3 regions of the Pseudomonas sp. C9-3 genome follow, and region 2 is predicted to be linked to each of the others. Evidence: riboswitches for the same ligand, from Rfam matches in the RefSeq annotation. Region 2 holds a riboswitch; each other region holds the start of a gene.
What was found. A riboswitch is a leader RNA that binds a small molecule or an ion and turns the genes downstream of it on or off. The one in region 2 is predicted to bind cobalamin.
Positions count from the first base shown of each region.

Region 1: another riboswitch for cobalamin. It lies ahead of RS899_RS30515 (CbtB domain-containing protein); the one in region 2 lies ahead of cobO (cob(I)yrinic acid a,c-diamide adenosyltransferase).
Region 3: another riboswitch for cobalamin. It lies ahead of RS899_RS00270 (TonB-dependent receptor domain-containing protein); the one in region 2 lies ahead of cobO (cob(I)yrinic acid a,c-diamide adenosyltransferase).

Region 1 covers NZ_CP135919.1:6,626,017-6,635,343, forward strand. Annotated here, with positions in the region: gene RS899_RS30500 (3-deoxy-7-phosphoheptulonate synthase) at 1-735, shown strand, start outside; gene cobN (cobaltochelatase subunit CobN) at 936-4,667, opposite strand; gene cobW (cobalamin biosynthesis protein CobW) at 4,784-5,836, opposite strand; cobalamin riboswitch at 5,938-6,132, opposite strand; cobalamin riboswitch at 6,193-6,404, shown strand; gene RS899_RS30515 (CbtB domain-containing protein) at 6,511-6,696, shown strand; gene RS899_RS30520 (CbtA family protein) at 6,858-7,577, shown strand; gene RS899_RS30525 (cobalamin biosynthesis protein) at 7,647-8,063, shown strand; gene cobM (precorrin-4 C(11)-methyltransferase) at 8,060-8,806, shown strand; gene RS899_RS30535 (hybrid sensor histidine kinase/response regulator) at 8,903-9,327, opposite strand, start outside.
Region 2 covers NZ_CP135919.1:4,259,050-4,268,376, reverse strand. Annotated here, with positions in the region: gene RS899_RS19540 (MlaE family lipid ABC transporter permease subunit) at 1-1,135, opposite strand, end outside; cobalamin riboswitch at 1,266-1,490, shown strand; gene cobO (cob(I)yrinic acid a,c-diamide adenosyltransferase) at 1,768-2,379, shown strand; gene RS899_RS19530 (cobyrinate a,c-diamide synthase) at 2,408-3,700, shown strand; gene bluB (5,6-dimethylbenzimidazole synthase) at 3,697-4,347, shown strand; gene cbiB (adenosylcobinamide-phosphate synthase CbiB) at 4,344-5,429, shown strand; gene cobD (threonine-phosphate decarboxylase CobD) at 5,429-6,430, shown strand; gene RS899_RS19510 (cobyric acid synthase) at 6,460-7,908, shown strand; gene cobU (bifunctional adenosylcobinamide kinase/adenosylcobinamide-phosphate guanylyltransferase) at 8,081-8,602, shown strand; gene cobT (nicotinate-nucleotide--dimethylbenzimidazole phosphoribosyltransferase) at 8,599-9,327, shown strand, end outside.
Region 3 covers NZ_CP135919.1:54,843-64,169, forward strand. Annotated here, with positions in the region: gene RS899_RS00270 (TonB-dependent receptor domain-containing protein) at 1-1,791, opposite strand, end outside; cobalamin riboswitch at 1,881-2,084, opposite strand; gene dxs (1-deoxy-D-xylulose-5-phosphate synthase) at 2,104-4,014, opposite strand; gene RS899_RS00280 (Ldh family oxidoreductase) at 4,259-5,263, shown strand; gene RS899_RS00285 (aldehyde dehydrogenase (NADP(+))) at 5,589-7,166, opposite strand; gene RS899_RS00290 (dihydrodipicolinate synthase family protein) at 7,394-8,311, opposite strand; gene RS899_RS00295 (trans-3-hydroxy-L-proline dehydratase) at 8,418-9,327, opposite strand, start outside.

The sequences.
Region 1 (9,327 bases), 2.4 Mb from region 2:
TGGAAAGGCCTGGTCTACGACCCGCAGCTGGACGGCAGCGGCGATATGGCCGGCGGCCTGGAACTGTCGCGCCGGCTGATGCTGGGCATGCTCGAACGCGGCCTGCCGGTCGCCACCGAACTGCTGCAACCGCTGGTGGCCGGCTACTTCGACGACCTGCTGGGCTGGGCCGCCATTGGTGCGCGCACCAGCGAATCGCAGGTGCACCGCGAGATGGTCAGTGGTCTCGATCTGCCGGTGGGCTTCAAGAACGGCACCGATGGCAGCATCGGCATCGCCACCGACGCCATGCGCTCGGCGGCGCACCCGCACCAGCACTTCGGCATCGACGCGCAGGGCCGCCCGTCGTTGGTGCAGACCCAGGGCAACCCGGACACCCATCTGGTGCTGCGCGGCGGCCACGCCGGGCCGAACTTCGATGCGGCCAGCGTGCAGCAGATTCGCCAGGGGCTGGAAAAGCTCGGCCTCGATCCGAGCATCATGGTCGATTGCAGCCACGCCAACAGCGGCAAGGACCCGCTGCGCCAGCCGGCGGTGCTGGACAGCGTGCTTGACCAGCGCCTGGCCGGCGACGGCTCGCTGCGTGGTGTGATGCTGGAGAGTCACCTGTTCGACGGCTGCCAGCCGCTGTCCGGCGAGCTGCGCTACGGCGTGTCGATCACTGATGGTTGCCTCGGCTGGAGCGGTACCGAGGCGTTGTTGCTGAACGCGGCCGAGCGCCTGCGTCGCAGCTGAGGCATTCCTGTAGGAGCGAGCTTGCTCGCGAACGAGTTTCCCGGCCGCTTCGAAGCTGGGCGGGTTCGCGAGCAAGCTCGCTCCTACAGGTCAATGCGCCACTCCGCACTTGTGTAAGAGGGGACTTCGTCCGCGATGGTATCCGGCGCGCGGCAATCCTATCGCGGACGGAGTCCGCCCCCACGCCAGCTGGGAATCCCTCACTGCTCTTCGCTATCCACCAGCAGGTTCTCCAGCACCTCTCGGTATTCCCCCGGCTCTTCCCACAACCCGCGCTGCTGCGCCTCCACCAGGCGTTCGGCGATGTCGCGCAGGGCTTCGGGGTTGTGCTGGCGGATGAACTCGCGGGTGTCGTCGTCCAGCAGGTAGGCGTCGGCCAGCAGGCGGTATTGGTGGTCGTCGACCAGTTCGCTGGTGGCGTCGAAGGCGAACAGGTAGTCCACCGTCGCTGCCAGTTCGAAGGCGCCTTTGTAGCCGTGGCGCTTCATCCCGGCGATCCATTTCGGGTTCACCGCACGGGAACGCACCACGCGGCCGAGTTCTTCCTTGAGGGTACGGATGCGCGGGTCGTCCGGCTGGCTGTGGTCGCCGTGGTAGCTGGAAAGTGATTGCCCCTGGATGACCTCGGCGGCGGCCAGCATGCCGCCCTGGAACTGGTAGTAGTCGTTGGAATCGAGGATGTCGTGCTCGCGGTTGTCCTGGTTGTGCAGCACCGCCTGCAGGCCGGACAGGCGCTGGGCGAAGCGCTCGCGCGCCGGGGTGCCGTCATCGCCGGCACCGTAGGCGTAGCCGCCCCAGTTCAGGTAGGCCTCGGCGAGGTCGGCGCGGCTGTCCCACTGGCGCGACTCAATCACGCCCTGCACGCCGGCACCGTACGCGCCGGGTTGCGCACCGAAGATGCGCCAGCCGGCCTGGCGGCGGGCTTCGTCGCTTTCCAGGCCCTCGCTGAGCAGGCGTGCCTGATCGGCACGCACCCGGGCGGCCAGCGGGTTCAGGTCGTCCGGCTCGTCCAGCGCGGCGACCGCCTGCACGGCGGCGTCGAACAGGCGGATCAGGTTGGCGAAGGCATCGCGGAAGAAGCCGGATACCCGTAGCGTTACGTCCACCCGTGGGCGGTCGAGCAGGCTGATCGGCAGGATCTCGAAATCCTCCACGCGCTGGCTGCCGGCCTGCCACACCGGGCGCACGCCGAGCAGCGCGAGCGCCTGGGCGATATCGTCGCCGCCGGTGCGCATGGTCGCCGTGCCCCACACCGACAGGCCGAGCTGGCGCAGGTGGTCGCCGTGGTCCTGCAGGTGGCGTTCGAGCAGGCGGCTGGCGGATTGGAAGCCGAGGCGGAAGGCGGTGGGCGTGGGCAGGTTACGCACGTCCACGGTGAAGAAGTTGCGCCCGGTGGGCAGCACGTCGACCCGCCCGCGGCTGGGCGCGCCGCTGGGGCCGGGCGGAACGAAGCGGCCGGCGAGGCCGGCGAGCAGATGGCCGATCTCGCTGGCGCCGCAGGCGTCGAGGGTTGGCGCGATCTGCTGGTGCAGTTGCGCGAGGACCGCCGCGCTGGCGTCTCCGGGCGCGCTGGCCGAGCCATCGATCAGGCGCAGGGCGAACAGCTCCAGGCGCTCGCGGGTGTCGCCATTGCTGCGCCAGGGTTCGTCACTGACGGCGGTCAGCACATCAGGGCGCGGACCTTCCCACGGCTCGGCGAAGGCTTCCTCCAGCGGATCGCGGCCGAGCTTCAGGTCTTCGCTCAGCGCCCGCAGCAGGCTGGCGTTGCCGCCGCGTCCGTCGCCGCGTGGAATGCGCACCAGCGACAGCAGTGTGTCACGGCGCAGTTCGCCCACTGGCGATTCGCCGAACACATGCAGGCCATCGCGAATCTGTGATTCCTTGAGGTCGCACAGGTAGGCGTCCAGTTGCGGCAGCCAGCTTTCCGGGTCGTCGCTCAACTGCAAGCCCAGCTCGCGGTCCAGCGAGGTGTCGCGCACCAGCGTGAGGATGTCGCCGCGCAGTTCGTTGGCGCGGCGCGGGTCGAGCAGGGAGGCGTCGTAGTACTCGTCGGCCAGGCGTTCGAGGTCGCGCAGCGGGCCGTAGTTTTCCGCACGGGTCAGCGGCGGCATCAGGTGGTCGATGATCACCGCCTGGGCGCGGCGCTTGGCCTGGGCACCTTCGCCGGGGTCGTTGACGATGAACGGGTAGAGGTTCGGCAGCGGGCCGAGGATCGCGTCCGGCCAGCACTCCTCGGAGAGACCGACGCCCTTGCCCGGCAGCCATTCCAGATTGCCGTGCTTGCCGACGTGGACCAATGCGTCGGCGCCGAACACTTCGCGCAGCCAGAAGTAGAAGGCGAGGTAGCCGTGGGGCGGCACCAGCGACGGATCGTGGTAGATCGCCGCCGCGTCCAACTGGTAGCCGCGCGCCGGCTGGATGCCGACGAAGCCGAGGCCGAAGCGCAGGCCGGCGACCATCATCCGGCCGCTGCGGAACATCGGGTCCTGCTGAGGCTCGCCCCAGCGTTCGCGCACGGCTTGCTGGTTGACCTCGGGCAGGCGGGCGAAGCAGGCGAGGTAGTCGTCCAGCGCCAGGCTCTGCGCGCAGGGCCGCAGGTCGAGGCTGTCGAGATCGTTGCTGACGCCGCCGAGCAGGCTGTGGATCAGCGCGGTGCCGGACTCGGGCAGGCCGGCGACGGGATAGCCCTGGGCCTCCAGCGCCCGGAGGATATTCAGCGCGGCGGCTGGCGTATCGAGGCCCACGCCATTGCCGATGCGGCCGTCGCGGGTCGGGTAGTTCGCCAGGATCAGCGCCACGCGCTTGTCGGCATTGGCCTTGCGCGCCAGCAGCATCCAGCGCCGCGCCAGTTCAGCGACGAAATCCATGCCCGGCCAGTGCGGCAGGTAGCAGACCACGTCGCTCTGGCTGCGCTCGCTGCGCCAGGCCAGGCCCTTGAAGCTGATCGGCCGGGTGATGAGGCGGCCATCCAGCTCCGGCAGCGCGATGTGCATGGCCAGGTCGCGGGGGCCGAGGCCCTGCGGGTTGGCGCGCCAGAGGTCGAGGTTGTCCAGTGAGCAGATGGCTTGCAGCACCGGCACGTCGCGCTGGAACGGCCGGTCCTGCGGCGCTTCCGGGTTCGATTGGGCGAAACCCGTGGTGTTGATGATCAGTTCGGCGTCGGCGCTATCGAGCAGGTTTTCCACCGCTTCCAGGCACGCAGCTTCCTTGAGGCTGGCGACGGCGATGGGTAGCGGATTGATGCCCTGGGCCTGCAGGCGTTCGCAGAAGGTATCGATGAAGCCGGTATTCGCCGCCTGCAGGTGCGTGCGATAGAACAGCAAGGCGGCCACCGGGCACTCCGGGTGCCAGTCGGCCTGCCAGCGGGCGAGGTCGCAACTGCCGGTCTGCGGGTGATACAGCGCGACGCGCGGCAGCGTCTGCGGTTCGCTCCACGGGTAGTCGCGTTGCAGATGGCGCGTGGCGAGACAGGCGAAGAACTGCCGGGCATTGTCCAGGCCGCCCTGGCGCAGGTACTGCCACAGGCGCTCGGCGTCCAGCGCGGGCACATTGCACAGCGCGGTCAGTTCGGGGTCGGGCTTGTCGTCGCCGGGTACGGCGATCAGCGTGATGCCGCGCTCGGCCAGCGCCGCCAGTTGCTCCATGCCGTAGCGCCAGTAGCCGACGCCACCGTGCACGGAGATCAGGATGACCTTGGCGTGCTGCAGTACCTCGTCGACGTAGAGGTCCACCGAGGCGTGGTTCTGCAGTTGCATGGGGTTGGCCAGGCGCAGGCTCGGGTAGTCCTCCGGCAGCTCGCGGGCGGCCTCGGCGAGCAGCGCCAGGTGCGAATCGCCGCTGCAGAGAATCACCAGGTCGGCAGGCGTCTGGGCCAGGTCGGCGATGCCGTCGTCGGGGACGAAGCCGCCGGGTTGGGTGCGCAGCAGGTGCATGGGCTTGCTCGATGGTGGCTCTTCGTAGGAGCGAGCTTGCTCGCGAACATCGCCCCGCTGCGGGGTTGGTTCGCGAGCAAGGACTAGGCGTCCCCCTCGCTCCTACAAAAACAGTGTTACGCCAGGGCGGTACGCAGCTCGTTGGCGATGGTGGCCTGGTCCAGCTCCTGGCCGATCACCACCAGGCGCGTGCTACGGGTTTCATCGCTGCGCCAGGCGCGGTCGAAGTGTTTGTCGAAGCGCTTGCCGACGCCCTGCACCAGCAGGCGCATGGGCTTGCTGGGAATGGCGACGAAGCCCTTGATGCGCAGCACGGCATGGCGCTCGACCAGCGCGTTCAGTGCGTCGAGCAGGGCGCGTTCCTCCACTTCCGGCAGGTCGACGTGGAAGGAGTCGAACTCGTCGTGGTCGTGGTCTTCATGGCCTTCGTGGTCGTGATGCGTGGGGCGGCTGTCGATGTGCAGCTCGGCCTCGGCATTCAGACCCAGCAGGACGGAGAGCGGCAGCTGGCCGGAGTTGGCTTCGACGATCTTCACCGCTGGCGGCAGCTCCTCGGCGACTTCGGCGCGGACGCGGGCGAGCGCGTCGGCGTCGAGCAGGTCGGCCTTGTTCAGCACCACCAGGTCGGCGCTGGCGAGTTGGTCTTCGAAGAGTTCGTGCAGCGGCGATTCGTGGTCCAGGTTCGGATCCTGCTTGCGCTGCTCGTCCACCTGCTCGGGATGGGCGGCAAAGGTGCCGGCGGCCACGGCCGGGCTGTCGACCACGGTGATCACCGCGTCAACGGTGCAGGCGTTGCGGATTTCCGGCCACTGGAAGGCTTGCACCAGCGGCTTGGGCAGGGCCAGGCCCGAGGTCTCGATGAGAATCTGATCGAGGTCGCCACGGCGCGCCACCAGCTCGCGCATCACCGGGAAGAATTCTTCCTGCACGGTGCAGCACAGGCAGCCGTTGGCCAGCTCGAAGACGCGGCCGACCGCTTCTTCTTCGCTGCAACCGATGGAGCACTGCTTGAGGATTTCGCCGTCGATCCCCAGCTCGCCGAATTCGTTGACGATCACCGCGATGCGGCGACCTTCGGCGTTATCCAGCATGTGGCGGAGCAGGGTGGTCTTCCCGGCGCCAAGGAAGCCGGTGACGATGGTGACGGGGAGTTTGGCCAGGGTCTTCATGCGCGCCTCGTGAGCAGGATGCGGTGCGAGAGGGCGGATGAAGGGCGCGCGCGCGGGTTCGCCGCGCAACGAAGGTCGCCACCGGATCACCCCGCCCGGTTGTCGTGATACTGCTCGAGGCAGGTCTCCTGGCTCACAGCCCTCTTGAGTTCTCTCGCCTTCCCGCCGTGGCCGGCAGTGGCTCGTGAAAGAACAGGCTGTTCACAGTTGCGGGGGCAGCCGTGGCGCATCCGAAGATTTCCACGTTCCCTCTTAGCTCCGGCCAGCGCCGGAGAACCTCGAAGGGAGGAAGGCTACGCAGCGACGGCGGGGCGGTCAATCGCCGGGGATCGGTTGACGCTTGCAGGGCTTCGTGGTCAGCTAGCGCGGTTTCAGGTGTCTCGCGCCACGCGCGCGAGGTGAAACGGGAAGCCGGTGCGTCCGCAAGGACCAGTCCGGCGCTGCCCCCGCAACGGTAAGCGATCGTAGGGTCATCAGTAGCCACTGTGCTCCGGCATGGGAAGGTTGACCCGCTTGGCCACTGGCCGACATCGCAAGCCCGGAGACCGGCCTGGAATTCTTCGTTTTTGGCAAACCCGCGGTGGGCGGGCGCAGGCCGTGGCGCGGCCGTTCCGGCGCGTTCGAATGCGTTCAACCTCTGCGTTCTCTTACTTTGATTTCCAGAGGGAACGTTCATGTCCAGCAGCACCCTGACGCACGCGTCGAGCACTTCCATCCCCCTTTCCAAGCGCATCAGCCTGGCCGTTGGCGCCAGCCTGCTCGGTGCGCTGCTGGTGTATTTCGCCGGCTTCTCGCACATCGATGCGGTGCACAACGCCGCCCACGATACTCGTCACAGTGCGGGCTTCCCCTGCCACTGACGCTGTTCTGAGTCCAATCGGCTGCGCGTCGGCCAGGCAGCGTTGGAGAATCGTCGTGGACTGCTCATTGACTACAGTCAACTCTGCGTCCCCGGCCCTCCGCCTTGCCTGGCTCTAGCTCGCTCGATTTGAGAGTTCGGAGAAGGAAAAGGAAAGAGCAAATGATCAAACGTATCGCCCAGACCGCCGGTTTCGCCGGTCTGATCGCGGCGCTGGTGCTGACTGTGGTCCAGTTGCTGTGGGTATCCCCGCTGATCCTCAAGGCGGAAACCTACGAGAAAGCCGAACCGGCTGCCGCGCTGGTCGAAGAAAACCACGAGCACGCCCATGAACACGCTGCAGGCGCAGCGGCCGCTCACGAGCACGACGCGGAAGCCTGGGAGCCGGAAGACGGCTGGCAGCGCATCCTCTCCACCACTGGCGGCAACCTGGTGGTCGCGGTGGGCTTCGCCCTGATGCTGGCTGGCCTGTTCACCCTGCGTGCGCCGGGCAAGACCTCCGAAGGCCTGCTCTGGGGCCTGGCCGGTTTCGCCGTGTTCACCCTGGCGCCGTCCCTTGGCCTGCCGCCGGAGGTGCCCGGCACCGCCGCTGCCGATCTGACCCTGCGCCAGACCTGGTGGATCGGCACCGCCGCTGCCACCGCTGGCGGCCTTGCGCTGCTGGTGTTCGGCCGCAACTGGGCGCTGCGTGGCATCGGTATCGCCCTGCTGGTGGTGCCGCATGTGATCGGCGCGCCGCAGCCGGAAGTGCATTCCAGCCTCGCGCCGGAAAGCATCGCCCACGAGTTCATCGTCGCCTCGCTGATCACCAACGCGGTGTTCTGGGCGGCCCTGGGCCTTGTCGCTGCCTGGTTGTTCCGTCGCTTCGCACCGTCGGTCTGATCCAGGCGCTATGCTCGACCCCGCAGGCGGCCCGGCCGTCTGCGGGGTTTTGTTTTTGGGAGATTGCTGATGACGCTGGTTGCCGGCCTCGGTTGCCGCCGCGGCTGCACGCTCGATGAACTGCGCGCCTTGCTGGTGCAGACGCTGGCCGAGGCCGGTCTCGATGAGTCGAACCTCACCGCGCTGGCCAGCGCCACGCTGAAGGCCGACGAGGAGGGACTGACGGCGCTGGCTGCCGCCCTCGACCTGCCGCTGGCGCTGTTCACGCCGCAACAACTGGCCGCGTGCGAACCGCGCCTGGACCGCACATCCGAAACGGTCCGCACGGCCATCGGTGCTGCCAGCGTGGCCGAAGCCGCGGCACTGCTGCAGGCCGAAGCCCAGGCCGGTGCGCCGGCGCGATTGCTGGTGGGCAAGCGCCGCAGCGATCAGGCCACCTGCGCGCTGGCCTTCATCCCCGTCGAATCCGAACAGGAGCAGCCATGACGGTCCATTTCATCGGCGCCGGCCCCGGCGACCCGGAACTCATCACGGTCAAGGGCCAGCGGCTGATCCGTTCCTGCCCGGTGATCCTCTACGCCGGCTCGCTGGTACCGCCAGCGGTACTGGAGGGTCATAGCGCCGAGCGCGTGGTGAATACCGCCGAGCTGAACCTGGACGAAATTGTTGCACTGCTGGCGCAGGCCCACGGCGAAGGCAAGGACGTTGCCCGCGTGCACTCCGGCGACCCTTCACTGTACGGCGCCATCGGCGAGCAGATTCGCCACCTGCGTGAACTGGGTATTCCCTACGAGATCGTTCCCGGCGTCACGGCCACTTCTGCCTGTGCAGCGATACTCGGCTGCGAGCTGACCCTGCCGGATATCTCACAGACGCTGATCCTCACCCGTTACGCCAGCAAGACACGCATGCCCGAAGGCGAATCCCTTGCCGAACTGGCGCAGCACCGCGCGACCCTGGCGATTCACCTGGGCGTGGGGCAGTTGCCGAACATCGTCGCCGAACTGTTGCCGCACTACGGCGCCGATTGCCCCATCGCGGTGATCCACCGGGCGAGCTGGCCGGACCAGGATCAGGTCACCGGTACGCTGGGCGATATTCTGGCAAAGGCCGCGGCAAAGGATTTCAAGCGCACGGCGCTGATCCTGGTGGGCAAGGTGCTGGGGGCGGAAGGCTTCGCCGACTCATCGCTGTACAGCGCGGGGCATGCGCACCTGTATCGCCCGTAGTCGTTCTTCGTAGGAGCGAGCTTGCTCGCGAACTGCCTGACGCTGGCGTCATCGGCGAGGTCCGTTCGTGAGCAGGAACCAGCCGCTCCCGCGTTCCTACAGGGGATCGTCCAGCGGCTCCAGTTCACTGAACTGCTCATCGATCATCGCCTTCAGCTGCTCCGCTGCCAGCGGCTTGTGCAGCAGCGGCCAGCCATGGGCCGAAGCCTGGGCGAGCAGCTGCGGGTCGGTGTCGCCGGTGACCAGCACGGCGGCGATCCAGTCGTCTTCGTAGTGCCCGTGCAGGCGGGCGATGGCGTCGATGCCGGTCTGGTGGTCGCGCAGGCGATAGTCGCTGATGATCAGGTCCGGCTTCTGCGCGGCAGCGGTCGGGTCGGCCAGCAGGTCGGCGACGTCGGCGACGATGACATGCCGGTATTCCCAGCTCTGGAACAGCAGGCGCAGGCCTTCGCGGTTTTCCGCATCGTCCTCGATCACGTAGATCAGCTTGTCGCTGCCCACCACCGTGCGCGGCGGCGGGA
Region 2 (9,327 bases):
TCTCCATGAAGAACAGCGCGAACATCGCATCCAGCAGGATTACCACGAAGATCGACTGGACCACGCTGGAAGTCGTGTGCTCGCCCACCGACTGGGCGCTGCCGCTGACGCGGAAGCCTTCCAGGCAGCCAATCACGGCGATGATGAAGGCAAATACCGGGGCTTTGACGATACCGACCAGGAAGTGCTGTACGGCGATGTCGTTCTGCAGCATGTAGAGGAACATGCGTGGCGAGATGTCCAGGCTCAGCGCGCAGACCACGCCGCCGCCGAAGATGCCGGAAATCATCGCCAGGAAGGTCAGCATCGGCAGGGTCAGCAGCAGCGCCAGCACGCGCGGCAGCACCAGCAGCTCCACGGGGTCGAGGCCCAGGGCCTGGATGGCGTCGATCTCCTGGTTGGCCTTCATCGAGCCGATCTGCGCGGTGAAGGCGCTGGCGGTGCGGCCAGCGAGCAGGATCGCGGTGAGCAGCACGCCGAATTCACGCAGGAAGGAGAAGCCCACCAGGTCGACGGTATAGATCTGCGCGCCGAATTTCTGCAGCACCGTGGCGCCGAGGAAGGCCACCACCGCGCCGACCATGAAGGTGAGCAGGGCGACGATGGGCACGGCGTCCAGGCCGGTTTCTTCCATATGCGCGGCCAGTGCGGTCAGTCGCCAGCGACGCGGCCGGAACAGGTTGCGCACCAGGGTTTGCAGGGTCAGGCCGATGAAGCCGAGTACGCCGATCAGGTGGTCCTTGAACGTCAGGGTGGCGACGCCGATGCGCTCCAGCACGTCGACTAGCGCGTTGCCCGGTGCCGGGCCCTTCTCGTCCAGCCGGCACTGGGTAATGGCGCTGCCCACCGTGCGCAGCAGCGCCTGGCGCTCGGCGGGGAGGTTGCGGGCAATCTGATCGAGCTGGCTCATGCGCGCGCCGCCGATGATCTCGGCGAGCAGTGCGGCGCCGGCGGTATCCAGCGCGCCAAGGCCGGCGAAATCCAGCTCGGCGGGGGACTCGGCGTTGCGCTGGGCGGCGACCTGGGCTTGCAGCGTGGTGAAGTGCGCGAGTGTCCAGTCGCCGCTGATGTGCATCAGGGACGGGGTCGCGGAGGTGTCGAGCTGAAGCTGGCCGGGTTGGGCAGTCGTCGTCATGATTCGCATTCTAGCGAAGTTGAGCGGCCTGACCACTTGACTTGTGTGACCCTTTTTAGAGCCCTGGCGGTTCTACGGGTGGGCCCCGGCGACAGTCTGTTCAATTGACGCCCCAGCCCGCCAGCCACTAAGCTGCGCGCCTGCTTCAGGTGCCCGCGGCGCAAGTCGAGGGTGAAACAGGGAAGCCGGTGAATTCGATGATCAATCGAGCATTCCGGCGCTGCCCCCGCAACGGTAAGCGAGCTTCGAACCGCATCCGCCACTGTGCCACTGGCATGGGAAGGCGCGGTTCTTTCGGAAACGCCAGGCGCTTCCACTCGCAAGCCCGGAGACCGGCCTGCTGCATCGCATGGCATCGCGGGAGGCGCTGCCGATCGTCGTGGCGCTCCCTGGCGCCGCGCGTTCGATGTCCTCCGCCTGCCCCGACTGGTCAGTGCCGCGCGGGTGAGAGCGGCGGAGAATCCTTCAGGTGAATTCCCTGTTTCCCAAGCCGACGGCTTTCGCGCCGAGCGGCTTTTACCGCATGGCGCCGACGCATGCCGGCGGTTCGTTCCTGCCCATCCCATTCTCCGCTCGCTGCCGCCCGGCCAGCGAGCTGGCGCCTGCGCGCTCCCTTTCTAGAGGCAAACCCCATGACTGAATCCCCTGAAAAGGACGAACGCCACCGTTCGCGCATGCAGCGCAAGAAATCGGTGATCGACGAGAAGATCGCCCAGGCCCAGGGCGAACGCGGTGTGTTCCTGGTCAACAGCGGCAACGGCAAGGGCAAGAGCAGCTCGGCCTTCGGCATGGTCGCCCGCGCGCTGGGCCACGGCATGAAGGTCGGGGTGGTGCAGTTCATCAAGGGGGCTGCGACCACCGGCGAGGAGGCGTTCTTCCGCCGCTTCCCCGAGGAAGTCAGCTTCCATGTCATGGGCGAAGGCTTTACCTGGGAAACCCAGGATCGCCAGCGCGACATCGCCAAGGCACAGGCTGCCTGGGATGTGGCACGCCAACTGCTGAGCGACCCGCAAGTCGGCCTGGTGGTGCTGGACGAGGTGAACATCGCCCTCAAGCACGGCTATCTGGAGCTGGACACCGTGCTCGCCGACATTGCCGCCCGCCCGCCGATGCAGCATGTGGTCGCCACCGGCCGTGGCGTGCAACCGGCCATGGTCGAGGCCGCCGATACCGTGACCGAGATGGGCCTGGTGAAACATGCCTTCAAGGCTGGCATCAAGGCGCAGAAAGGGGTGGAGTTCTGATGCATCCCGTTGTGGCGGAGCGCGCCCGATGACCTCTCGCCAATGCCCTGCACTGCTGATCGCCGCTCCCGCCTCCGGGCAGGGCAAGACCACCGTGACCGCTGCCCTGGCGCGCCTGCACACGCGCCTCGGGCGCAAGGTGCGGGTGTTCAAGTGCGGCCCGGACTTCCTCGACCCGATGATCCTCGCCCGCGCCAGCGGCGCGCCGGTCTATCAGTTGGACCTGTGGATGGTCGGCGAGGGCGAAAGCCGCCGGTTGCTCTGGGAGGCGGCCGGTGAGGCCGACCTGATTCTCATCGAAGGCGTGATGGGCCTGTTCGATGGCTCGCCCTCGGCCGCCGATCTTGCGCGGCGCTTCAACGTGCCGGTGATGGCGGTGATCAATGGCCAGTCCATGGCCCAGACCTTCGGCGCGATGGCCGTCGGCATGGCCACCTACCAGAGCGACCTGCCGTTCTCCGGCGTGCTCGCCAACCGCATCGGCAGCCAGCGCCACCGCGACCTGGTGCGTGACAGCCTGCCGGAATGGATTCGCTGGTATGGCGCGCTGCCGCGCGACACCGAGGTCGAGTTGCCCAGCCGTCATCTCGGGCTGGTGCAGGCCGACGAACTGGCCGACCTCGACGCACGCCTGGACGCCGCCGCCGATGCCCTGGCCGCCAGTGCCAGCACCGAGTTGCCGGCGCCGGTGAGCTTCGCCGCGCCCGAACCTCGTAGCGAGTCTTCCCGCCTCGACGGCGTGCGCATTGGCGTGGCGCGAGACAACGCCTTTGCCTTCCTCTATCAGGCCAACCTCGATCTGTTGCGCGAGCTGGGCGCCGAACTGGTGTTCTTTTCGCCGCTGCGTGACGAATTACTGCCGGAGGTGGACAGCCTCTATCTGCCCGGCGGCTACCCGGAGCTGCACTTGCAAGCGCTGGCCGACAACCGCGCCATGGCCCAGGCGATTCACGCCCACCACGAGATGGGCAAGCCGATCCTCGCCGAGTGCGGCGGCATGCTCTATCTGCTCGATGCCCTGACCGACGTAGCTGGCGAGCGTGCGGAGCTGCTGGGCCTGCTGCCGGGTGAGGCGCGCATGCAGAAGCGATTGGCCGCGCTGGCGTTGCAGGCCGTGACGCTGCTCGAAGGTACCCTGCACGGACACACCTTCCACCATTCGTTGCTCGACAGCACTGAAGTACCGCTGGCCCGTGGCGTCTGCCCCAACGACAAGCCGGTGGCCGAAGCCGTGTTCCGACGTGGCCGTCTCACGGCGTCCTATATCCACTTCTACCTGCCATCCGACCCGGACGCCGCAGCGGCACTCTTCAGACCATGACCGACCACGCCTACAGCCCCGAGGAACGCGCCGCGCTCTACCGCGCCATCGCCGAGCGCCGCGACATGCGTCATTTCAGCGGTGGCGAGGTGGCGCCCGAATTGCTCGCGCGCCTGCTGGAAGCTGCCCACCAGGCGCCGAGCGTCGGCCTGATGCAGCCTTGGCGCTTCATCCGCGTGACGTCCAGAGACGTGCGCCAGTCGATCCACCAATTGGTGGAAGAGGAACGCATTCGTACCGCCGAAGCGCTGGGTGAGCGCTCCGATGAGTTCATGAAGCTGAAGGTCGAGGGCGTGCTCGACTGTGCCGAGGTGCTGGTGGCCGCGCTGATGGATGGCCGCGAGGCGCATGTCTTCGGTCGCCGCACGTTGCCGAACATGGACCTTGCATCGCTGTCCTGCGCCATCCAGAACCTCTGGCTGGCTTCCCGTGCGGAAGGGCTGGGCATGGGCTGGGTGTCGCTGTTCGACCCTGCCGCGCTCGGTGACCTGCTTGGCCTGCCAGACGGTGCCGAGGCGGTGGCAGTGATCTGTCTGGGGCCGGTCAGCGAGTTCTATCCCGCCCCGATGCTGGCCCTGGAGGGCTGGCGCCAGCCGCGCTCGCTGGACGAGTTGGTGTTCGAAAACCGCTGGGGAGAGAAGGCATGAGCCTGGCCTTGCTGAGCGTCCTTGGCGTGGCGCTGGACGCCCTGCTGGGCGAGCCGAAACGCTGGCATCCGCTAGTGGCCTTCGGGCGGTTGGCGGATCGGCTGGAACGAAGGTTCAATCGTTCTCGAGTGGCCGACAGCGCCGAAAAGCTCCCTTTCCCTAACCCTGGCTGCGCGCCCCGCTCCGAAGGGAGAGGGGATCGATCGGAGCAGGCGGACACGGTGGTGTCAGCCGGCACATTCAACTCCCTGTCCCTTCAGGGAGAGGGAGTATCAGCGAGCACCATTACGCCCAAGAGCGACACCCCCGGCCTCGGCTGGCGCAGCCATGGTGTCACCGCGTGGATCATCGCAGTCATTCCGCTGACTCTCATCGCGCTGTTGCTGAGTCTTTTGCCCTACGTCGGCTGGATCGTCCAGGTGCTGGCGCTCTACGCCGCGCTGGGCCTGCGCAGTCTGGGCGAACACGCCGATCCGGTGGTGCTGGCGCTGCGTAGTGGCGACCTCAACGAGGCGCGCCTGCGCGTGGGTTACGTGGTCAGCCGCGAAACTGCCGAGCTGGACGAAACCGCGGTGGCCCGCGCGGCCACCGAGTCGGTGCTGGAGAATGGCAGCGACGCGGTCTTCGCGGCGCTGTTCTGGTTCGCCGTGGCGGGTGCTCCGGGCGTGGTGCTCTACCGCCTGAGCAACACCCTCGATGCCATGTGGGGCTACCGCAATGCGCGCTTCGAACGGTTCGGCTGGGCCGCGGCGAAGATCGACGATGTGCTCAACTACATTCCCGCCCGGCTGGTGGCGCTGACTTACGCACTGCTGGGCCACACCCGGCTGGCCCTGCGCTGCTGGCGCACGCAGGCGCCAAAATGGGACAGCCCCAACGCCGGCCCGGTGATGGCGGCCGGCGCGGGGGCTCTGGGCGTTTCGCTCGGCGGCTCCGCCCGCTACCACGGCGAACTCCACGAACGCCCGCAGCTGGGCGAAGGCCCGGCGCCGACTGCCGTGGATATCTGGCGCGCGCTTGCCCTGGTGCGTCAGGGCGTGTTGTTGTGGTTGCTGATCATCCTGATTCTGGGAGTGCTCTGATGCTCGAACATGGCGGCCGGTTGCGCAAAGCGGCGCAGCAGTACGGAATTCCGCTCTCCGAGTGGCTCGACCTGTCCACCGGCATTTCGCCCTGGCCGTGGGCGTTGCCCAGCGTGCCGACGGCAGCCTGGATGCGCCTGCCCGAAGACAGCGACGGCCTCGAAGCCGCGGCGCGGCGCTACTACGGTGCCGAGAAGCTGCTGGCGCTACCCGGCAGCCAGGCGGCGATCCAGCTGCTGCCGCGCTTGCGCCGGCCGGGCAAGGTCGGCGTGGTCTCGCCCTGTTACGCCGAGCACGCCGAATCCTGGCGTGCCGCCGGGCACATCCTGCGCGAAGTCAGCGACCAGGAAGTTCCTCATCACCTGGAGCGATTCGACGTGCTGGTGGTGGTCAATCCGAACAACCCCACGGGGAAGCGCATCGAGGTTGGCGTACTGCTGGAATGGCACGCGCGCCTTCAGGAGCGCGGCGGCTGGCTGGTGGTGGACGAAGCATTCATGGACTGCACGCCCGAGCACAGCCTGACGCCCAGTTGCGCCAGCCGTCCGGGGCTGATCGTGCTGCGCTCCTTCGGCAAATTCTTCGGCCTAGCTGGCGCAAGGCTCGGCTTCGCCTTCGCCGAGCCGCGCCTGCTGGAAAGCCTGGCGAAACTGCTCGGCCCCTGGGCGGTGAACGGCCCTACGCGCTGGGTTGCCCAGGCGGTGCTGGGCGAGTTTCAGGAGCAGATCCAGCGGCGCCGCGATCTCAATGAAGCGAGTCGGCGCCTGGCTGGCCTCCTGGGCGAGCACGGCTTCGCGCCCCAGGGCGGCACGGCGCTGTTCCAGTGGGTGGTGTCCATGCGTGCTCACGCGCTGCGCGACCATCTGGCGCGCCAGGGCATTCTCGTGCGCCTGTTCGAGACGCCCGGCAGCCTGCGCTTCGGCCTGCCGCCGGACGAGAAGGGCTGGGAGCGCCTGGAACATGGCCTGCGTACCTTCAACCAGATGGAGAGCCTGCGGTGACGTCGCCCAGCGCACACAGCGCGACCTTGATGGTGCAGGGCACCACTTCGGATGCCGGCAAGAGCACGCTGGTGACGGCGCTGTGCCGCTGGCTGCGCCGCCAGGGCGTGGCGGTGGTGCCGTTCAAGCCGCAGAACATGGCGCTCAACAGTGCGGTGACCGCCGACGGCGGCGAAATCGGCCGTGCCCAGGCGGTGCAGGCGCAGGCCTGCCACCTGGCACCGCACACCGACATGAACCCGGTGCTGCTCAAGCCCAACAGCGACACCGGCGCCCAGGTGATCATCCATGGCCGCGCGGTCACCAGCATGAACGCGGTGGCCTATCACGACTACAAGCGCGTGGCGATGCAGGCGGTGCTCGAGTCCCATCAGCGCCTGAGCGCGCAGTACCCGGTGGTGATGGTGGAAGGCGCGGGCTCGCCGGCGGAGATCAACCTGCGCGCCAACGACATCGCCAACATGGGCTTCGCCGAGGCAGTGGACTGCCCGGTGATCCTGATCGCCGATATCGATCGTGGCGGCGTGTTCGCCCACCTCGTGGGCACCCTGGAGCTGCTCTCCGAGAGCGAGCGGGCGCGGGTGAAGGGCTTCGTCATCAACCGTTTCCGTGGCGATATCGCGTTGCTGCAGAACGGCCTCGACTGGCTGGAAGAGCGCACCGGCGTGCCCGTACTGGGCGTGCTCCCGTACCTGATGGACTTCCATCTGGAAGCCGAGGATGCCATCGACACCCGCCAGGCCGCCAAGACCGGCGAGCGACTGCGTGTCGTCGTGCCGGTGCTGCCGCGCATCAGCAACCACACCGATTTTGATCCGCTGCGCCTGCACCCGCAGGTGGAGCTGACTTTCGTCGGCCCCGGCCAGCCGATCCCACCGGCGGACCTGATCATCCTGCCTGGCTCCAAGAGCGTGCGGCCGGACCTGGCCTTTCTCCGTGAGCACGGCTGGGGCGTGGCGATCCAGCGCCACCTGCGCTACGGCGGCAAGGTGCTGGGTATCTGCGGTGGCCTGCAGATGCTCGGCCGTACCCTGGCCGATCCGCATGGGCTGGAAGGTGCGGCGGGGGAGAGCGAGGGGCTCGGCCTGCTGGACCTGCGCACCGTGCTGGAACCGGAGAAGCAACTGCGCAACGTCAACGGCCGGCTGGCGCTGGAAGACGCGCCGGTGAGCGGCTACGAGATTCACGCCGGCGTCACCGAAGGCCCGGCGCTGGCCAATCCCGCCGTGCGCCTGAGCGATGGCCGTGCCGACGGTGCGTTGAGCGACGATGGCCAGGTGATGGGCACCTATCTGCACGGGCTGTTCGAGTCCTCCGCCTCCAGTGCCGCGCTGCTGCGCTGGGCGGGGCTGCGCGAGGTGCAGCAGATCGATTACCACGCCCTGCGCGAACGCGACATCGAGCGCCTGGCCGACCAGGTCGAGGCGCATCTGGATACCGAAAAACTGAGGGCGTTATGCGGACTGCAGGGCGCATGACCGTTCGCGGTTATCCCCCATCCCGCCTAGCCGTGAAGTCGACGAATAACGCCGGAGACACGCTTTCTTGTAGGAGCGAGCTTGCTCGCGAACCGCATGACTCCGGCGTGACCGGAAACCTCTGTTCGCGAGCAAGCTCGCTCCCACAGGGGCTGACCTACTGGAAGAACCCATGCTTGAACTGATCCTCGGCGGCGCCCGCTCGGGCAAGAGCCGCCTGGCCGAGCGCCTGGCGCAGGACAGCGGCCTGCCGGTCACCTACGTCGCCACGGCCCAGGCCGGCGACGGCGAGATGTCCGCGCGCATCCTCCAGCACCGCGAGCGCCGCCCGGAACACTGGGGCCTGGTGGAAGAACCGCTGGCCCTGGCCGACGCACTGGAGCGCCTGGCCGCCCCCGGCCACTGCGTGCTGGTGGATTGCCTGACCCTGTGGGTTACCAACCTGCTGATCCATGAAGACGGCTGGCGCCTGCGCGGCGAGATCGACGCGCTGCTGGAAACGCTGCCGCAACTGCCGGGGCGCATCCTCCTGGTCAGCAACGAAACCGGGCTGGGCGTGGTGCCGATGGGCGAGCTCAGCCGCCGATATGTCGACGAGGCCGGCTGGTTGCACCAGTCCCTGGCCGAGGTCAGCGAGCGCGTGGTGTTCACCGTCGCCGGCCTGCCCATGGTGTTGAAGGGGGAAGCGTTATGAGTCTGCAATGGTGGCTGCAAGGCACCCAACCGATCGACCGCGTGGCGCAGGACAAAGCCGCCGCGCGTCAGGACCAACTGACCAAGCCGCGTGGCGCACTGGGCCGGCTGGAAGAGGAAACCATCCGCCTGGCCGGCCTGCAAGGCCGCGAGCGGCCGGGCCTGGAGCATGTCTGGATCGCCCTGTTCGCCGGTGACCACGGGGTGGTGGCGGAGGGCGTATCGGCCTATCCGCAGGCGGTGACCGTCGAGATGCTGCGCAACTTCGTGCGCGGCGGCGCGGCAATCAGCGTGCTGGCGCGCGACCTCGATGCGCGCCTGGAGGTCATCGACCTCGGCACGGCAACGCCGCTGGAGCCGCTGCCGGGTGTGCTGCACGTGATGGTCGGCGCCGGTACGGCGAACTTCACCAAGGAGCCGGCGATGACCGCCGCGCAATGCCTGATCGCCCTGGAAGCCGGCCGCGAGTCCGTGCGCCGCGCGCAACAGGCCGGCGCCGAGCTGTTCATCGGCGGCGAGATGGGCATCGGCAACACCAGTGCCGCCGCTGCGCTGGCCTGCGCGCTGCTCGACGAACCGGCCCGCGCGCTGGTCGGCCCCGGCACGGGGCTGGACTCGCAGGGGGTCGCCCGCAAGGTCGAGGTGATCGACCGCGCGCTGGCGCTGCACCGCGCCCACTGCGACGAGCCATTCGAAGCGCTGTGCCGCCTGGGCGGCTTCGAGATT
Region 3 (9,327 bases), 2.5 Mb from region 2:
CTCGCCCATGTAGTCGCTCGGGCTGGTCGGGCGCAGGTAGTCGCCGAGGGTGTAGTCGCGGTCCAGGGCGTTATCCAGCTTCAGGTCGAAGCGGACTTCGTCGCTGGCCAGCCAACTGGTGCGCAGGTCGAGCACGCCGTAGCCGGAGAGTTCGCGGGTGTTGGCCGCGTCGTCGTAGCGCTGGCTGACCGCGCGCCAGGTGCCGCCGACGCCGAACGCGCCGAACTGGCGATCCAGATCCAGGCTCAGGGTGCGGCGGGCACGGTAGGGCAGGGTGTGGCCGGTGTCGCGGTCGCGCGGGTCGATCAGACTCAGGCCGAGCGCGGTCTGCCAGCCCAGTACTTCGCGGGCAACGCTGGCCTCGAAGCCATTGATGCGCGCCTTGTTGATGTTCTCCGGCTGGTTGCTGGTGCTGTCCCAGGCGATCAGGTCGTCGACCTCGGTGCGGTACAGCGAGGCTTCCAGGTGCGTGCCTTCGATGTCGCCGCGCCATTGCAGCTCGTAGGTCTTCGAGGTCTCGGCCTTCAGGTCCGGATTGCTCGCGCCGGGGTAGTAGAGGTCGCTGAAGGTCGGTGCGCGGAAGCCTTCGCCGTAGCTGGCGATCCAGGTCTGGTTGTCGCCGACCGGCAGGCTGAAGGCGGCGTTCCAGCTGTTCTGGCTGCCGTAGGCCTGGTTGTTGTCGTGGCGGATGCCCAGCTCGGTGCCGAAGTTGTCGCCCTTGAAGCTGTGCTGGGCGAAGAAGGCGCGGTTGCTGCGCTGGTCCTCGGCGAAGTCGGTGCTGCCGTCGACCTTGTCTTCGTACCAGTCGGCGCCCAGGGCCAGTTGATTGGACTCGTCCAGTTGCAGTCGGTTGATCCAGCTCGCCGAGTGGCGGGTGGTTTCCAGCGTGCCATTGTTCCAGCTGTCGGCCGCGCCCACGGCCTTGTTGCGGTCGAAGCTGCGGCCCAGCTCCAGGCGGCTGTTCCACATGTTGGTGATCTGGCCGTCGAGATAGGCGCTGTAGCTGCTGACGCGGAATTCGTCGCGGGGCGAGCCCGGCTCGAAGTTGTAGGCGTCGTCGTACTCGTTCTTGCCGCGCTGATCGTTGAGGTTCAGGCCGGCCTTCCAGTCGTCGCTGAAGCGATGGTCCAGGTTCAGGTGCACGGCCTTGTTGCGCTGGGCGTCGTGGTCGTTGTCGGCGCCGACGTTGTCGCTGGTGCGGTCCCAGCCCTGGCTCTCGTCCAGGCTGCCGCCGAGGTTGTAGCGGGTCTGCTCGTTGCCGCCGGAGAGGCTCAGGCTACGCTCGAAGGTGTCGTGGCTGCCGGCGGCCAGGCGGACTTCCGGGTGCAGGCCGGCTTCGCCGCGGCGGGTGAAGATCTGGATGACGCCGCCAATGGCGTCGGCGCCGTACAGCGCCGAGCGCGGGCCACGGGTCACTTCGACGCGCTCGATGCTATCGATGCTCAGGTAGTCCAGGCGGGCAATGCCGCTGCTGGCCGAGGCGATGCGCTGGCCGTCCACCAGCACCAGGGTCTGCGCGGTGCTGGTGCCGCGCACGGAGTACGAGACCACGCCGCCGGAGCTACCCATCTGCACGCCGGGTACACGGGCGAGCAGGTCAGGGACGCTGCGCACCTGCAGGCGCTCGATGTCGGCGCGGGTGAACACGCTGTTGGCCGAGGTGGCTTCGGCGCGCGGCTGGGCCTGGCGCGCGGAGGTGATCACCTGGTCGGAGAGCCGGTAGATGTCGTCGGCGGCGAACGCCAGGCCGGGCAGCAGGCTGGTGGCCAGGGCGAGTCGGGTCAGTTTCATGGAGCGTCCTCAAAAGCGGGCGGATGACTTTCGAGGAGGGCGTGGCAAGGGCGGCAGGCCGCACTTGACGGTGCGGCCCTCCGCAACACCTGTCGGGGCGTGTCGAGGGCGGTCTCCGGGCTGCCGACGTCACATCGCCGCCTTCCCACAAGAGCAGTGGCCATGGCGATGCTGCGCTCCCTGGGGGAGTGCGTCGGTTACCGTTGCGGGGGCAGCGCAGGTCTTTCACCTGCTTCCCGTTACCTCGAACGAAAACGGGCGCACCTTAGTAGGTGCGCCCGTGGCTGGCAATACTCAGGACGAGGGATGTGCTCAGCGGTCGCCGAGGACGTGCAGGCGCGCACGTAGCGCGGCTTCGATGCCGGCAGCGTCCAGACCGCACTCCGCCAGCATCTGCGCAGGCTTGGCATGCTCGACGTAGTAGTCCGGCAGGCCCAGGTGCAGGATCGGCTGCTGGATATTCTCGCGGGCGAGGAATTCGCTGACGGCGGCGCCGGCGCCACCCATCACCGAGTTCTCCTCGATGGTCACCAGCAACTCGTGGCTGGCGGCCAGCTGGCGCACCAGTTCCTCGTCCAGCGGCTTGACGAAGCGCATGTCGGCGACCGTGGCGTCGAACTGTTCGGCGACTTTCAGTGCCTCGGCCAGCTGCACGCCGAACACCAGGAAGGCGACCTTGCCGGCCTTGCCTTCGCGGCGCACCACGCCCTTGCCGATTTCCACCGGTGCCAGCTCGGCTTCGATGGCGGCGTTCGGGCCGGTGCCGCGCGGGTAGCGTACCGCCGCCGGGCCTTCGAAGTGATGGCCGGTGGTGAGCAGCTTGCGCAGTTCGTTCTCGTCACTGGGGGTCATCACCAGCATGCCGGGGATGCAGCGCAGGTAGGAGAGGTCGAAGCTGCCGGCGTGGGTCGGGCCGTCCTCGCCCACCAGGCCGGCGCGGTCGATGGCGAACAGCACGTCGAGGTTCTGCACCGCGACGTCGTGGATCAACTGGTCGTAGCCGCGCTGCAGGAAGGTGGAGTAGATCGCCACCACCGGCTTGGCGCCGTCGCAGGCCATGCCGGCCGCCAGGGTTACGGCGTGCTGTTCGGCGATGGCGACGTCGAAGTAGCGATCCGGGAACTTGTCGGCGAAGGCCACCAGGTCGGAGCCTTCCTTCATCGCCGGGGTGATGCCGACCAGGCGCGGGTCCTGGGCAGCCATGTCGCACAGCCACTGGCCGAATACGCTGGAGTATTTCGGCCCGCCCGCCTTCTTCGGCACGGCATGGGCGGGGGCGCCCTCGGGTTCGAGCTTGGTGATGGCGTGGTAGCCGATCGGGTCGATCTCGGCCGGGCCGAAGCCCTTGCCCTTCTTCGTCACCACGTGCAGGAACTGCGGGCCCTTGAGGTCACGCATGTTGCGCAGGGTGGCGATCAGGGTCGGCAGGTCGTGGCCGTCGATGGGGCCGATGTAGTTCCAGCCCAGCTCTTCGAAGAGCGTGCCGGGGACCAGCATGCCCTTGGCGTATTCCTCGGTGCGGCGGGCGATCTCCCAGGCGCCGGGCAGGCGCGAGAGCACCTTCTTGCTGCCTTCGCGCATGCTGCTGTAGGTGCGGCTGGAGAGGATCTTGGCCAGGTAGTTGGACAGGCCGCCGACATTGTTGGAGATCGACATGTCGTTGTCGTTGAGGATCACCAGCATGTCGGCCTTCACTTCCGACGCGTGGTTGAGCGCCTCGAAGGCCATGCCGGCGGTCAGCGCGCCGTCACCGATCACTGCCACCGACTTGCGGTTGGAGCCCTGCATGCGCGCGGCGATGGCCATGCCCAGGGCGGCGCTGATGGAGGTGCTGGAGTGGCCGACGCCGAAGGTGTCGTACTCGCTCTCCGAGCGGCGCGGGAAGGCGGCCAGGCCGTCCTTCTGGCGCAGGCTGCCCATGCGCTCGCGGCGACCGGTGAGGATCTTGTGCGGGTAGGCCTGGTGGCCGACGTCCCACACCAGGCGGTCGTCCGGGGTGTCGAAGACGTAGTGCAGGGCGACCGTCAGCTCGATGACGCCCAGGCCAGCGCCGAAGTGGCCGCCGGTCTGGCCGACGCTGTACAGCAGGTACTGGCGCAGTTCGTCAGCGAGGGTCAGCAGCTCCGCTTCCCCCAGCCGGCGCAGCTCGACCGGCGTGCTGGCGCGGTCGAGCAGAGGCGTGGCGGGGCGCTCGCGGGGAATCTCGTGGAACGTCGTGGGCATCAGGCTGATCGTTATGAGAGGCAAAGATGCGGAAGTTTACCCGAAGCTCCGGATTGGCCCAAGCAACGTGGGGCCAATCCTTTGGACGACCGGATGGTCGGGATTCGGCCGTCGGCTGTGCTGAAATCGTCGTCGCCCTTGCCGATTGCAGGCAAGCCAGCCCCGGCGCCAGGCGCCACTGTAGGCACGATGACCGACCGGCGGCGGTTTGCCGCAGCCTTTTGTAGCAATCGAGGAGGATGGCGTGACCCGACTGAGCCTGGAAGAACTGCGCGAATTGTCCGAGGCGATCCTGCGTCGCCACGGTTTCAGCGAGCCCCATGTGCAGGGTGTGACCGACACTGTGATGGCCGGCGAGCGCGATGGCTGCACGTCCCACGGTGTTTGGCGCCTGCTCGGTTGCATCCATACGGCGCGCGCCGGCAAGGTCTCGCTGGACGCTGTGCCAGAGCTATCGGAACCGGCGCCGGCGCTGGTGCGGGTGGACGCCAAGGGCGGCTTCTCGCAGTGCGCCTTCGATCTCGGCCTGCCGAAGCTGGTCGAAAAGGCGCGCAGCCAGGGCATTGCGGCGATGGCGGTCAACCATTGCGTGCACTTTTCGGCACTGTGGGTGGAGATCGAGCGCATCGTCACCCACGGCCTCGTGGCCCTGGCCGTCACTCCGGCCCAGGCCTATGTGGCGCCGGACGGTGGGACGCGGCCATTGTTCGGCACCAATCCCATCGCCTTCGGCTGGCCGCGCGCCGGGCAGAACCCCTATGTCTTCGACTTCGCCACCACGGTCGTGGCGCGTGGTGAAATCCAGCTGCACGAGCGCGAGGGCAAGTCGATTCCGCTGGGCTGGGGGATCGATGCGCAGGGCAACCCCAGCACTGACGCAAGTGCCGTGCTCGACGGCGCCATGCTCACCTTTGGCGGGCACAAGGGCTCGGCGCTGGCGACCATGGTCGAGCTGATCGCCGGCCCGCTGATCGGCGACCTGACCAGTGCCGAGTCCACGGTGTTCGACGAAGGCACGAAGTCCTCGCCGTACCACGGCGAATTGCTGATCGCCATCGACCCGGCGCGCTTCCTCGGCGCCGAAGCGCCACAGCACCTGGCGCGGGCCGAGACGCTGTTCGAGTCCATCGTCGACATGGGCGCGCGCCTGCCGTCCCAGCGGCGCTTCACGGCACGCGAGCGCAGCCTGAAAGAGGGCGTGGCGATCAGCGATTCGCTGTATGCCGATTTGCGCGCGCTGCTGGAATAAGGCCGTCCACCAGTAGGAGCAACTGCCTTCGTCTGAAAGTCCGTGCTTGGGATTTCCCTCTCCCTAACCCTCTCCCTGAAGGGAGAGGGGACTCTATGGTGCAGGTTGGAACCACGATGTCAGCCGGCACAGGCAACTCCCTCTCCCTTCAGGGAGAGGGCGGGGGAGAGGGCTTGAGCCAGCACAGGATTGTCCAGGTATGGAGCCCTGCCCGCGATCACGCGCAGGGCGCCATACCTCTTCGCATAAAAAAGCCCCGGCGCAAGGCCGGGGCTGAGCATCGGTGCGGGACTGGCCGACAGTTCACTCCCGCGCCGACGAACCCTCAGCGAGTCACGGCGTTGCGTGTCGTCTCGCCATCCACCAACCGGGCGATGCCCAGCGGGTTGGCGTCCTTCAATGCGTCGGGCAGCAGCGCGTCCGGGTAGTTCTGGTAGCACACCGGGCGCAGGAAGCGGTCGATGGCCAGGCTGCCGACGGATGTGCCGCGCGCGTCGGAGGTCGCCGGGTATGGCCCGCCGTGGACCATCGCGTCGCAGACTTCCACACCGGTCGGGTAGCCATTGATCAGCAGGCGCCCGGCCTTGCGCTCCAGCACCGGCACCAGGGCGGCGAAGTGTGTGAGGTCGCCCGGTTCGGCGATCAGCGTGGCGGTGAGCTGGCCGTGCAGGCCGTCCAGCGCGCGGCGCAGTTCGGCCTCGTCAGCCACTTCGACGACGATGGTGGTCGGGCCGAAGACTTCTTCCTGCAGCAGTTCTTCACCTTCCAGCAGCAGGCTGGCCTTGGCCTGGAACAGTTGCGGGAACGCCTGCCGGCCCTCCTGCGGGTGCCCGGCGAGGTGCCGCAGGCCGGGGTGGGTGAGCAGCTTGGCGATGCCCTTCTCGTAGCTTTTCAGGGTGCCGGCGTTGAGCATGGTCTGCGCCGGGCGCTGGCCGATCTCGGCGATCAGGTTGGCGGTGAACAGGCTGAAGGCCGGCGAAGCGATACCGATCACCAGGCCGGGGTTGGTGCAGAACTGGCCGCAACCCATCACCACGGAATCGACCAGCTCGCGGGCGACTTTCTCGCCGCGTGTTTCCAGTGCGGCGGGCAGGACCAGCACCGGGTTGATGCTGCTCATCTCGGCGAATACCGGGATCGGCTGCGGGCGCGCGGCAGCCAGGTCGCACAGTGCGCGACCGCCCTTGAGCGAGCCGGTGAAGCCGACCGCCTGGATCGCCGGGTGCTTCACCAGCGGCTCGCCGACGCCAGCGCCGTAGATCATGTTGAACACGCCAGCGGGCATGCCGGTGGATTCGGCTGCGCGGACGATGGCTTCGCCGACGAGTTCGGCGGTCGCCATGTGGCCGCTGTGGGCTTTCACCACGACCGGGCAGCCAGCAGCCAGAGCGGCGGCGGTATCGCCACCGGCGGTGGAGAAGGCCAGCGGGAAGTTGCTGGCGCCGAACACAGCGACCGGGCCGACGCCGGTGCGGTACTGGCGCAGGTCCGGGCGTGGCAGCGGCTGGCGCTCGGGGAGTGCGCGGTCGATGCGCGCACCGAGGAAGTCGCCTCGGCGCAGGACCTTGGCGAACAGGCGCATCTGGTTCGCGGTGCGACCGCGCTCGCCCTGGATGCGAGCGGTGGGCAGCGCGGTTTCGCGGCAGACAGTGGTGATGAAGTCGTCGCCGAGGGCTTCCAGTTCGCTGGCGATGGCGTCGAGGAACTGCGCGCGGCGTTCTGGCGACAGCGCGTTGTAGGCCGGGAAGGCAGTTTCGGCGGCGCGAGCGGCGGCGTCGACTTCGGCTTCGGTGGCCTGGAGGAATTCGCGGGGCAGGGCTTCGCCGGTGCTGGCGTCGAGGCTCTGCAGGCGGACAGTGCCGGCGCCGACGCGCTGGCCGGCGATGAAGTTCTGGGCGGTCATGGGCGGGCTCTCTGGTGGAAAAGTGCAGACGAGGAGCGAAAGCCCCTCACCCCAGCCCTCTCCCAGAGGGAGAGGGGGGCAGATTGTGCGACCGGTGATGCTGGAGTCAGCCGGTCATACAGTGCTCGGAAACCGCGACCATACCGGCGAGCACTGGGGTTCGCGCTGGCACGTACGGTCCCCTCTCCCTGTGGGAGAGGGTTAGGGTGAGGGGGTTCTACCGCCACTCAGAGCCCCACATCCGGCAGCTTCGGCCGATTCGCCAGCGCCTTGGCCATGATCGTCTCCACGTGCTCGCGGTCCGCGCCTTGCAGCGCCAGGCGCGGCGGGCGGGTGAGGGCGGTGCCGCGGCCGGCGATCTCTTCGCAGAGCTTGATGCATTGCACCAGGTCCGGGCGGGCGTCGAGGTGGAGGATCGGCATCAGCCATTCGTAGATCGGCATGGCTTCTTCGTAACGGCCGGCCTTGCACAGGCGGAAGATGGTCTCGCCCTCTTGCGGGAAGACGTTGGACATCCCCGAGATCCAGCCTTCGGCGCCCACGGCGATGCTTTCCAGCACCACGTCGTCGAGGCCGGCGAAGAGGATGAAGCGGTTGCCCACTTCGTTGCGCACGTCGATGAAGCGGCGGGTGTCACCGGAGCTGTCCTTGAAGCAGACGATGTTCTCGCAGTCGGCCAGGGAAATGAGGATGTCCGGGGTGACGTCGTTCTTGTAGATCGGCGGGTTGTTGTAAACCATCACCGGCAGGTCGGTGCTGGTGGCCACGCTGCGGAAGTGCGCGGCGGTTTCATGCGGCTTGGAGGAGTAGACCAGCGCGGGCATCACCATGATGCCGTCGACGCCGACCTTCTGCACCGCCTTGGCCACCTGCGAGGCGCCGTGGCTGGTGAACTCGGCGATGCCGCAGATCACCGGCACGCGGCCGCCGGAGGCGTCCTTGGCGACTTCGGTGACGGCCATCTTTTCCTCGATGGACAGCGAGGTGTTCTCGCCCACGCTGCCGCACACCACCAGGCCCGAGACGCCGTCGCGCACCAGGTTGGAGATCACCTTGTGGGTGGCTTCCAGGTTGACCGAGAAATCGTCGTTGAACTGAGTGGTCACTGCGGGGAAAACGCCACTCCAATTGACCTTCTTGCTCATGTTTTTCTCCAATTGTCGTATTTCGTATACGAAACGTCTGAAGGAAATCCCGCAGCATTTCGTCGTCGGGTGCCGCTACGCGGCGAATCAGGGTTGAAAGGGGAAATCAATAACCGTTGGGCCAGGTGTCCGAGAGCCGATAGCCTTCGGGCCAGGGATCGCTCGGATCGAGCAGGTGCTGGTGGGTGCCGGTGATCCAGGCGCGGCCGGAAATGCACGGGTGGATCGCCGGTTTGCCGCCGACGCTGGTGAGGCCGTCGATGCGGCAGTGGAACTGGGAATCGATGATCGAGTGGCCGACGAAGCGTTCGCCGTCCTTCAGCTGGCCCTTGGCATGCAGCACCGCCATGCGTGCCGAGCAGCCGGTGCCGCAGGGCGAACGGTCGATCTTGCCGGGGCGGATGACCACGGCGTTGCGCCCGTGCAGCACGCCGTCGATGCGTTCTACCGGCGCGGTCAGCTGGCAGAAGGAGATGTGCGCCCAGTCGTGGTTTTCCGGGTGCTTGAAGCCCAGTTGCTGGTTTGCCGCCTGGGTGATCTTCAGGCCGGTGGCAACCAGGTCGGCGGCCTCCGAGGCGTGCAGGGTGAAGCCCAGCGCGTGCGCGTCGGCCAGCACGAAGCTGTCGCCGCCGTAGGCGGTATCCACCTGCAGCGAACCGAGGCCTTCCACTTCGATCCAGGCATCGAGCTTGTCGGCGAAGGAGGGCAGGTTGCGCACTTCCACGCGCTGCACCTTGCCGTCCTTGCAGTCGGCTACGGCCTCGATCAGGCCGCCCGGCGCTTCCAGGGTCAGGCGTGTCTGCGGTTCCTGCATCGGCAGGATGCCGCTGTCGAGCAGCACGGTGCTGACGCACAGCGAGTTGGAGCCGGACATGGGCGGCACGTCCGCCGGCTCCATGATGATCCAGGCCATCTGCGCCCGCGGGTCCTTCGGCGGGACCAGCAGGTTCACGTGACGGAACACGCCGCCGCGCGGTTCGTTGAGGACGAAGTTGCGCAGGGTGTTGTCGCTGGCG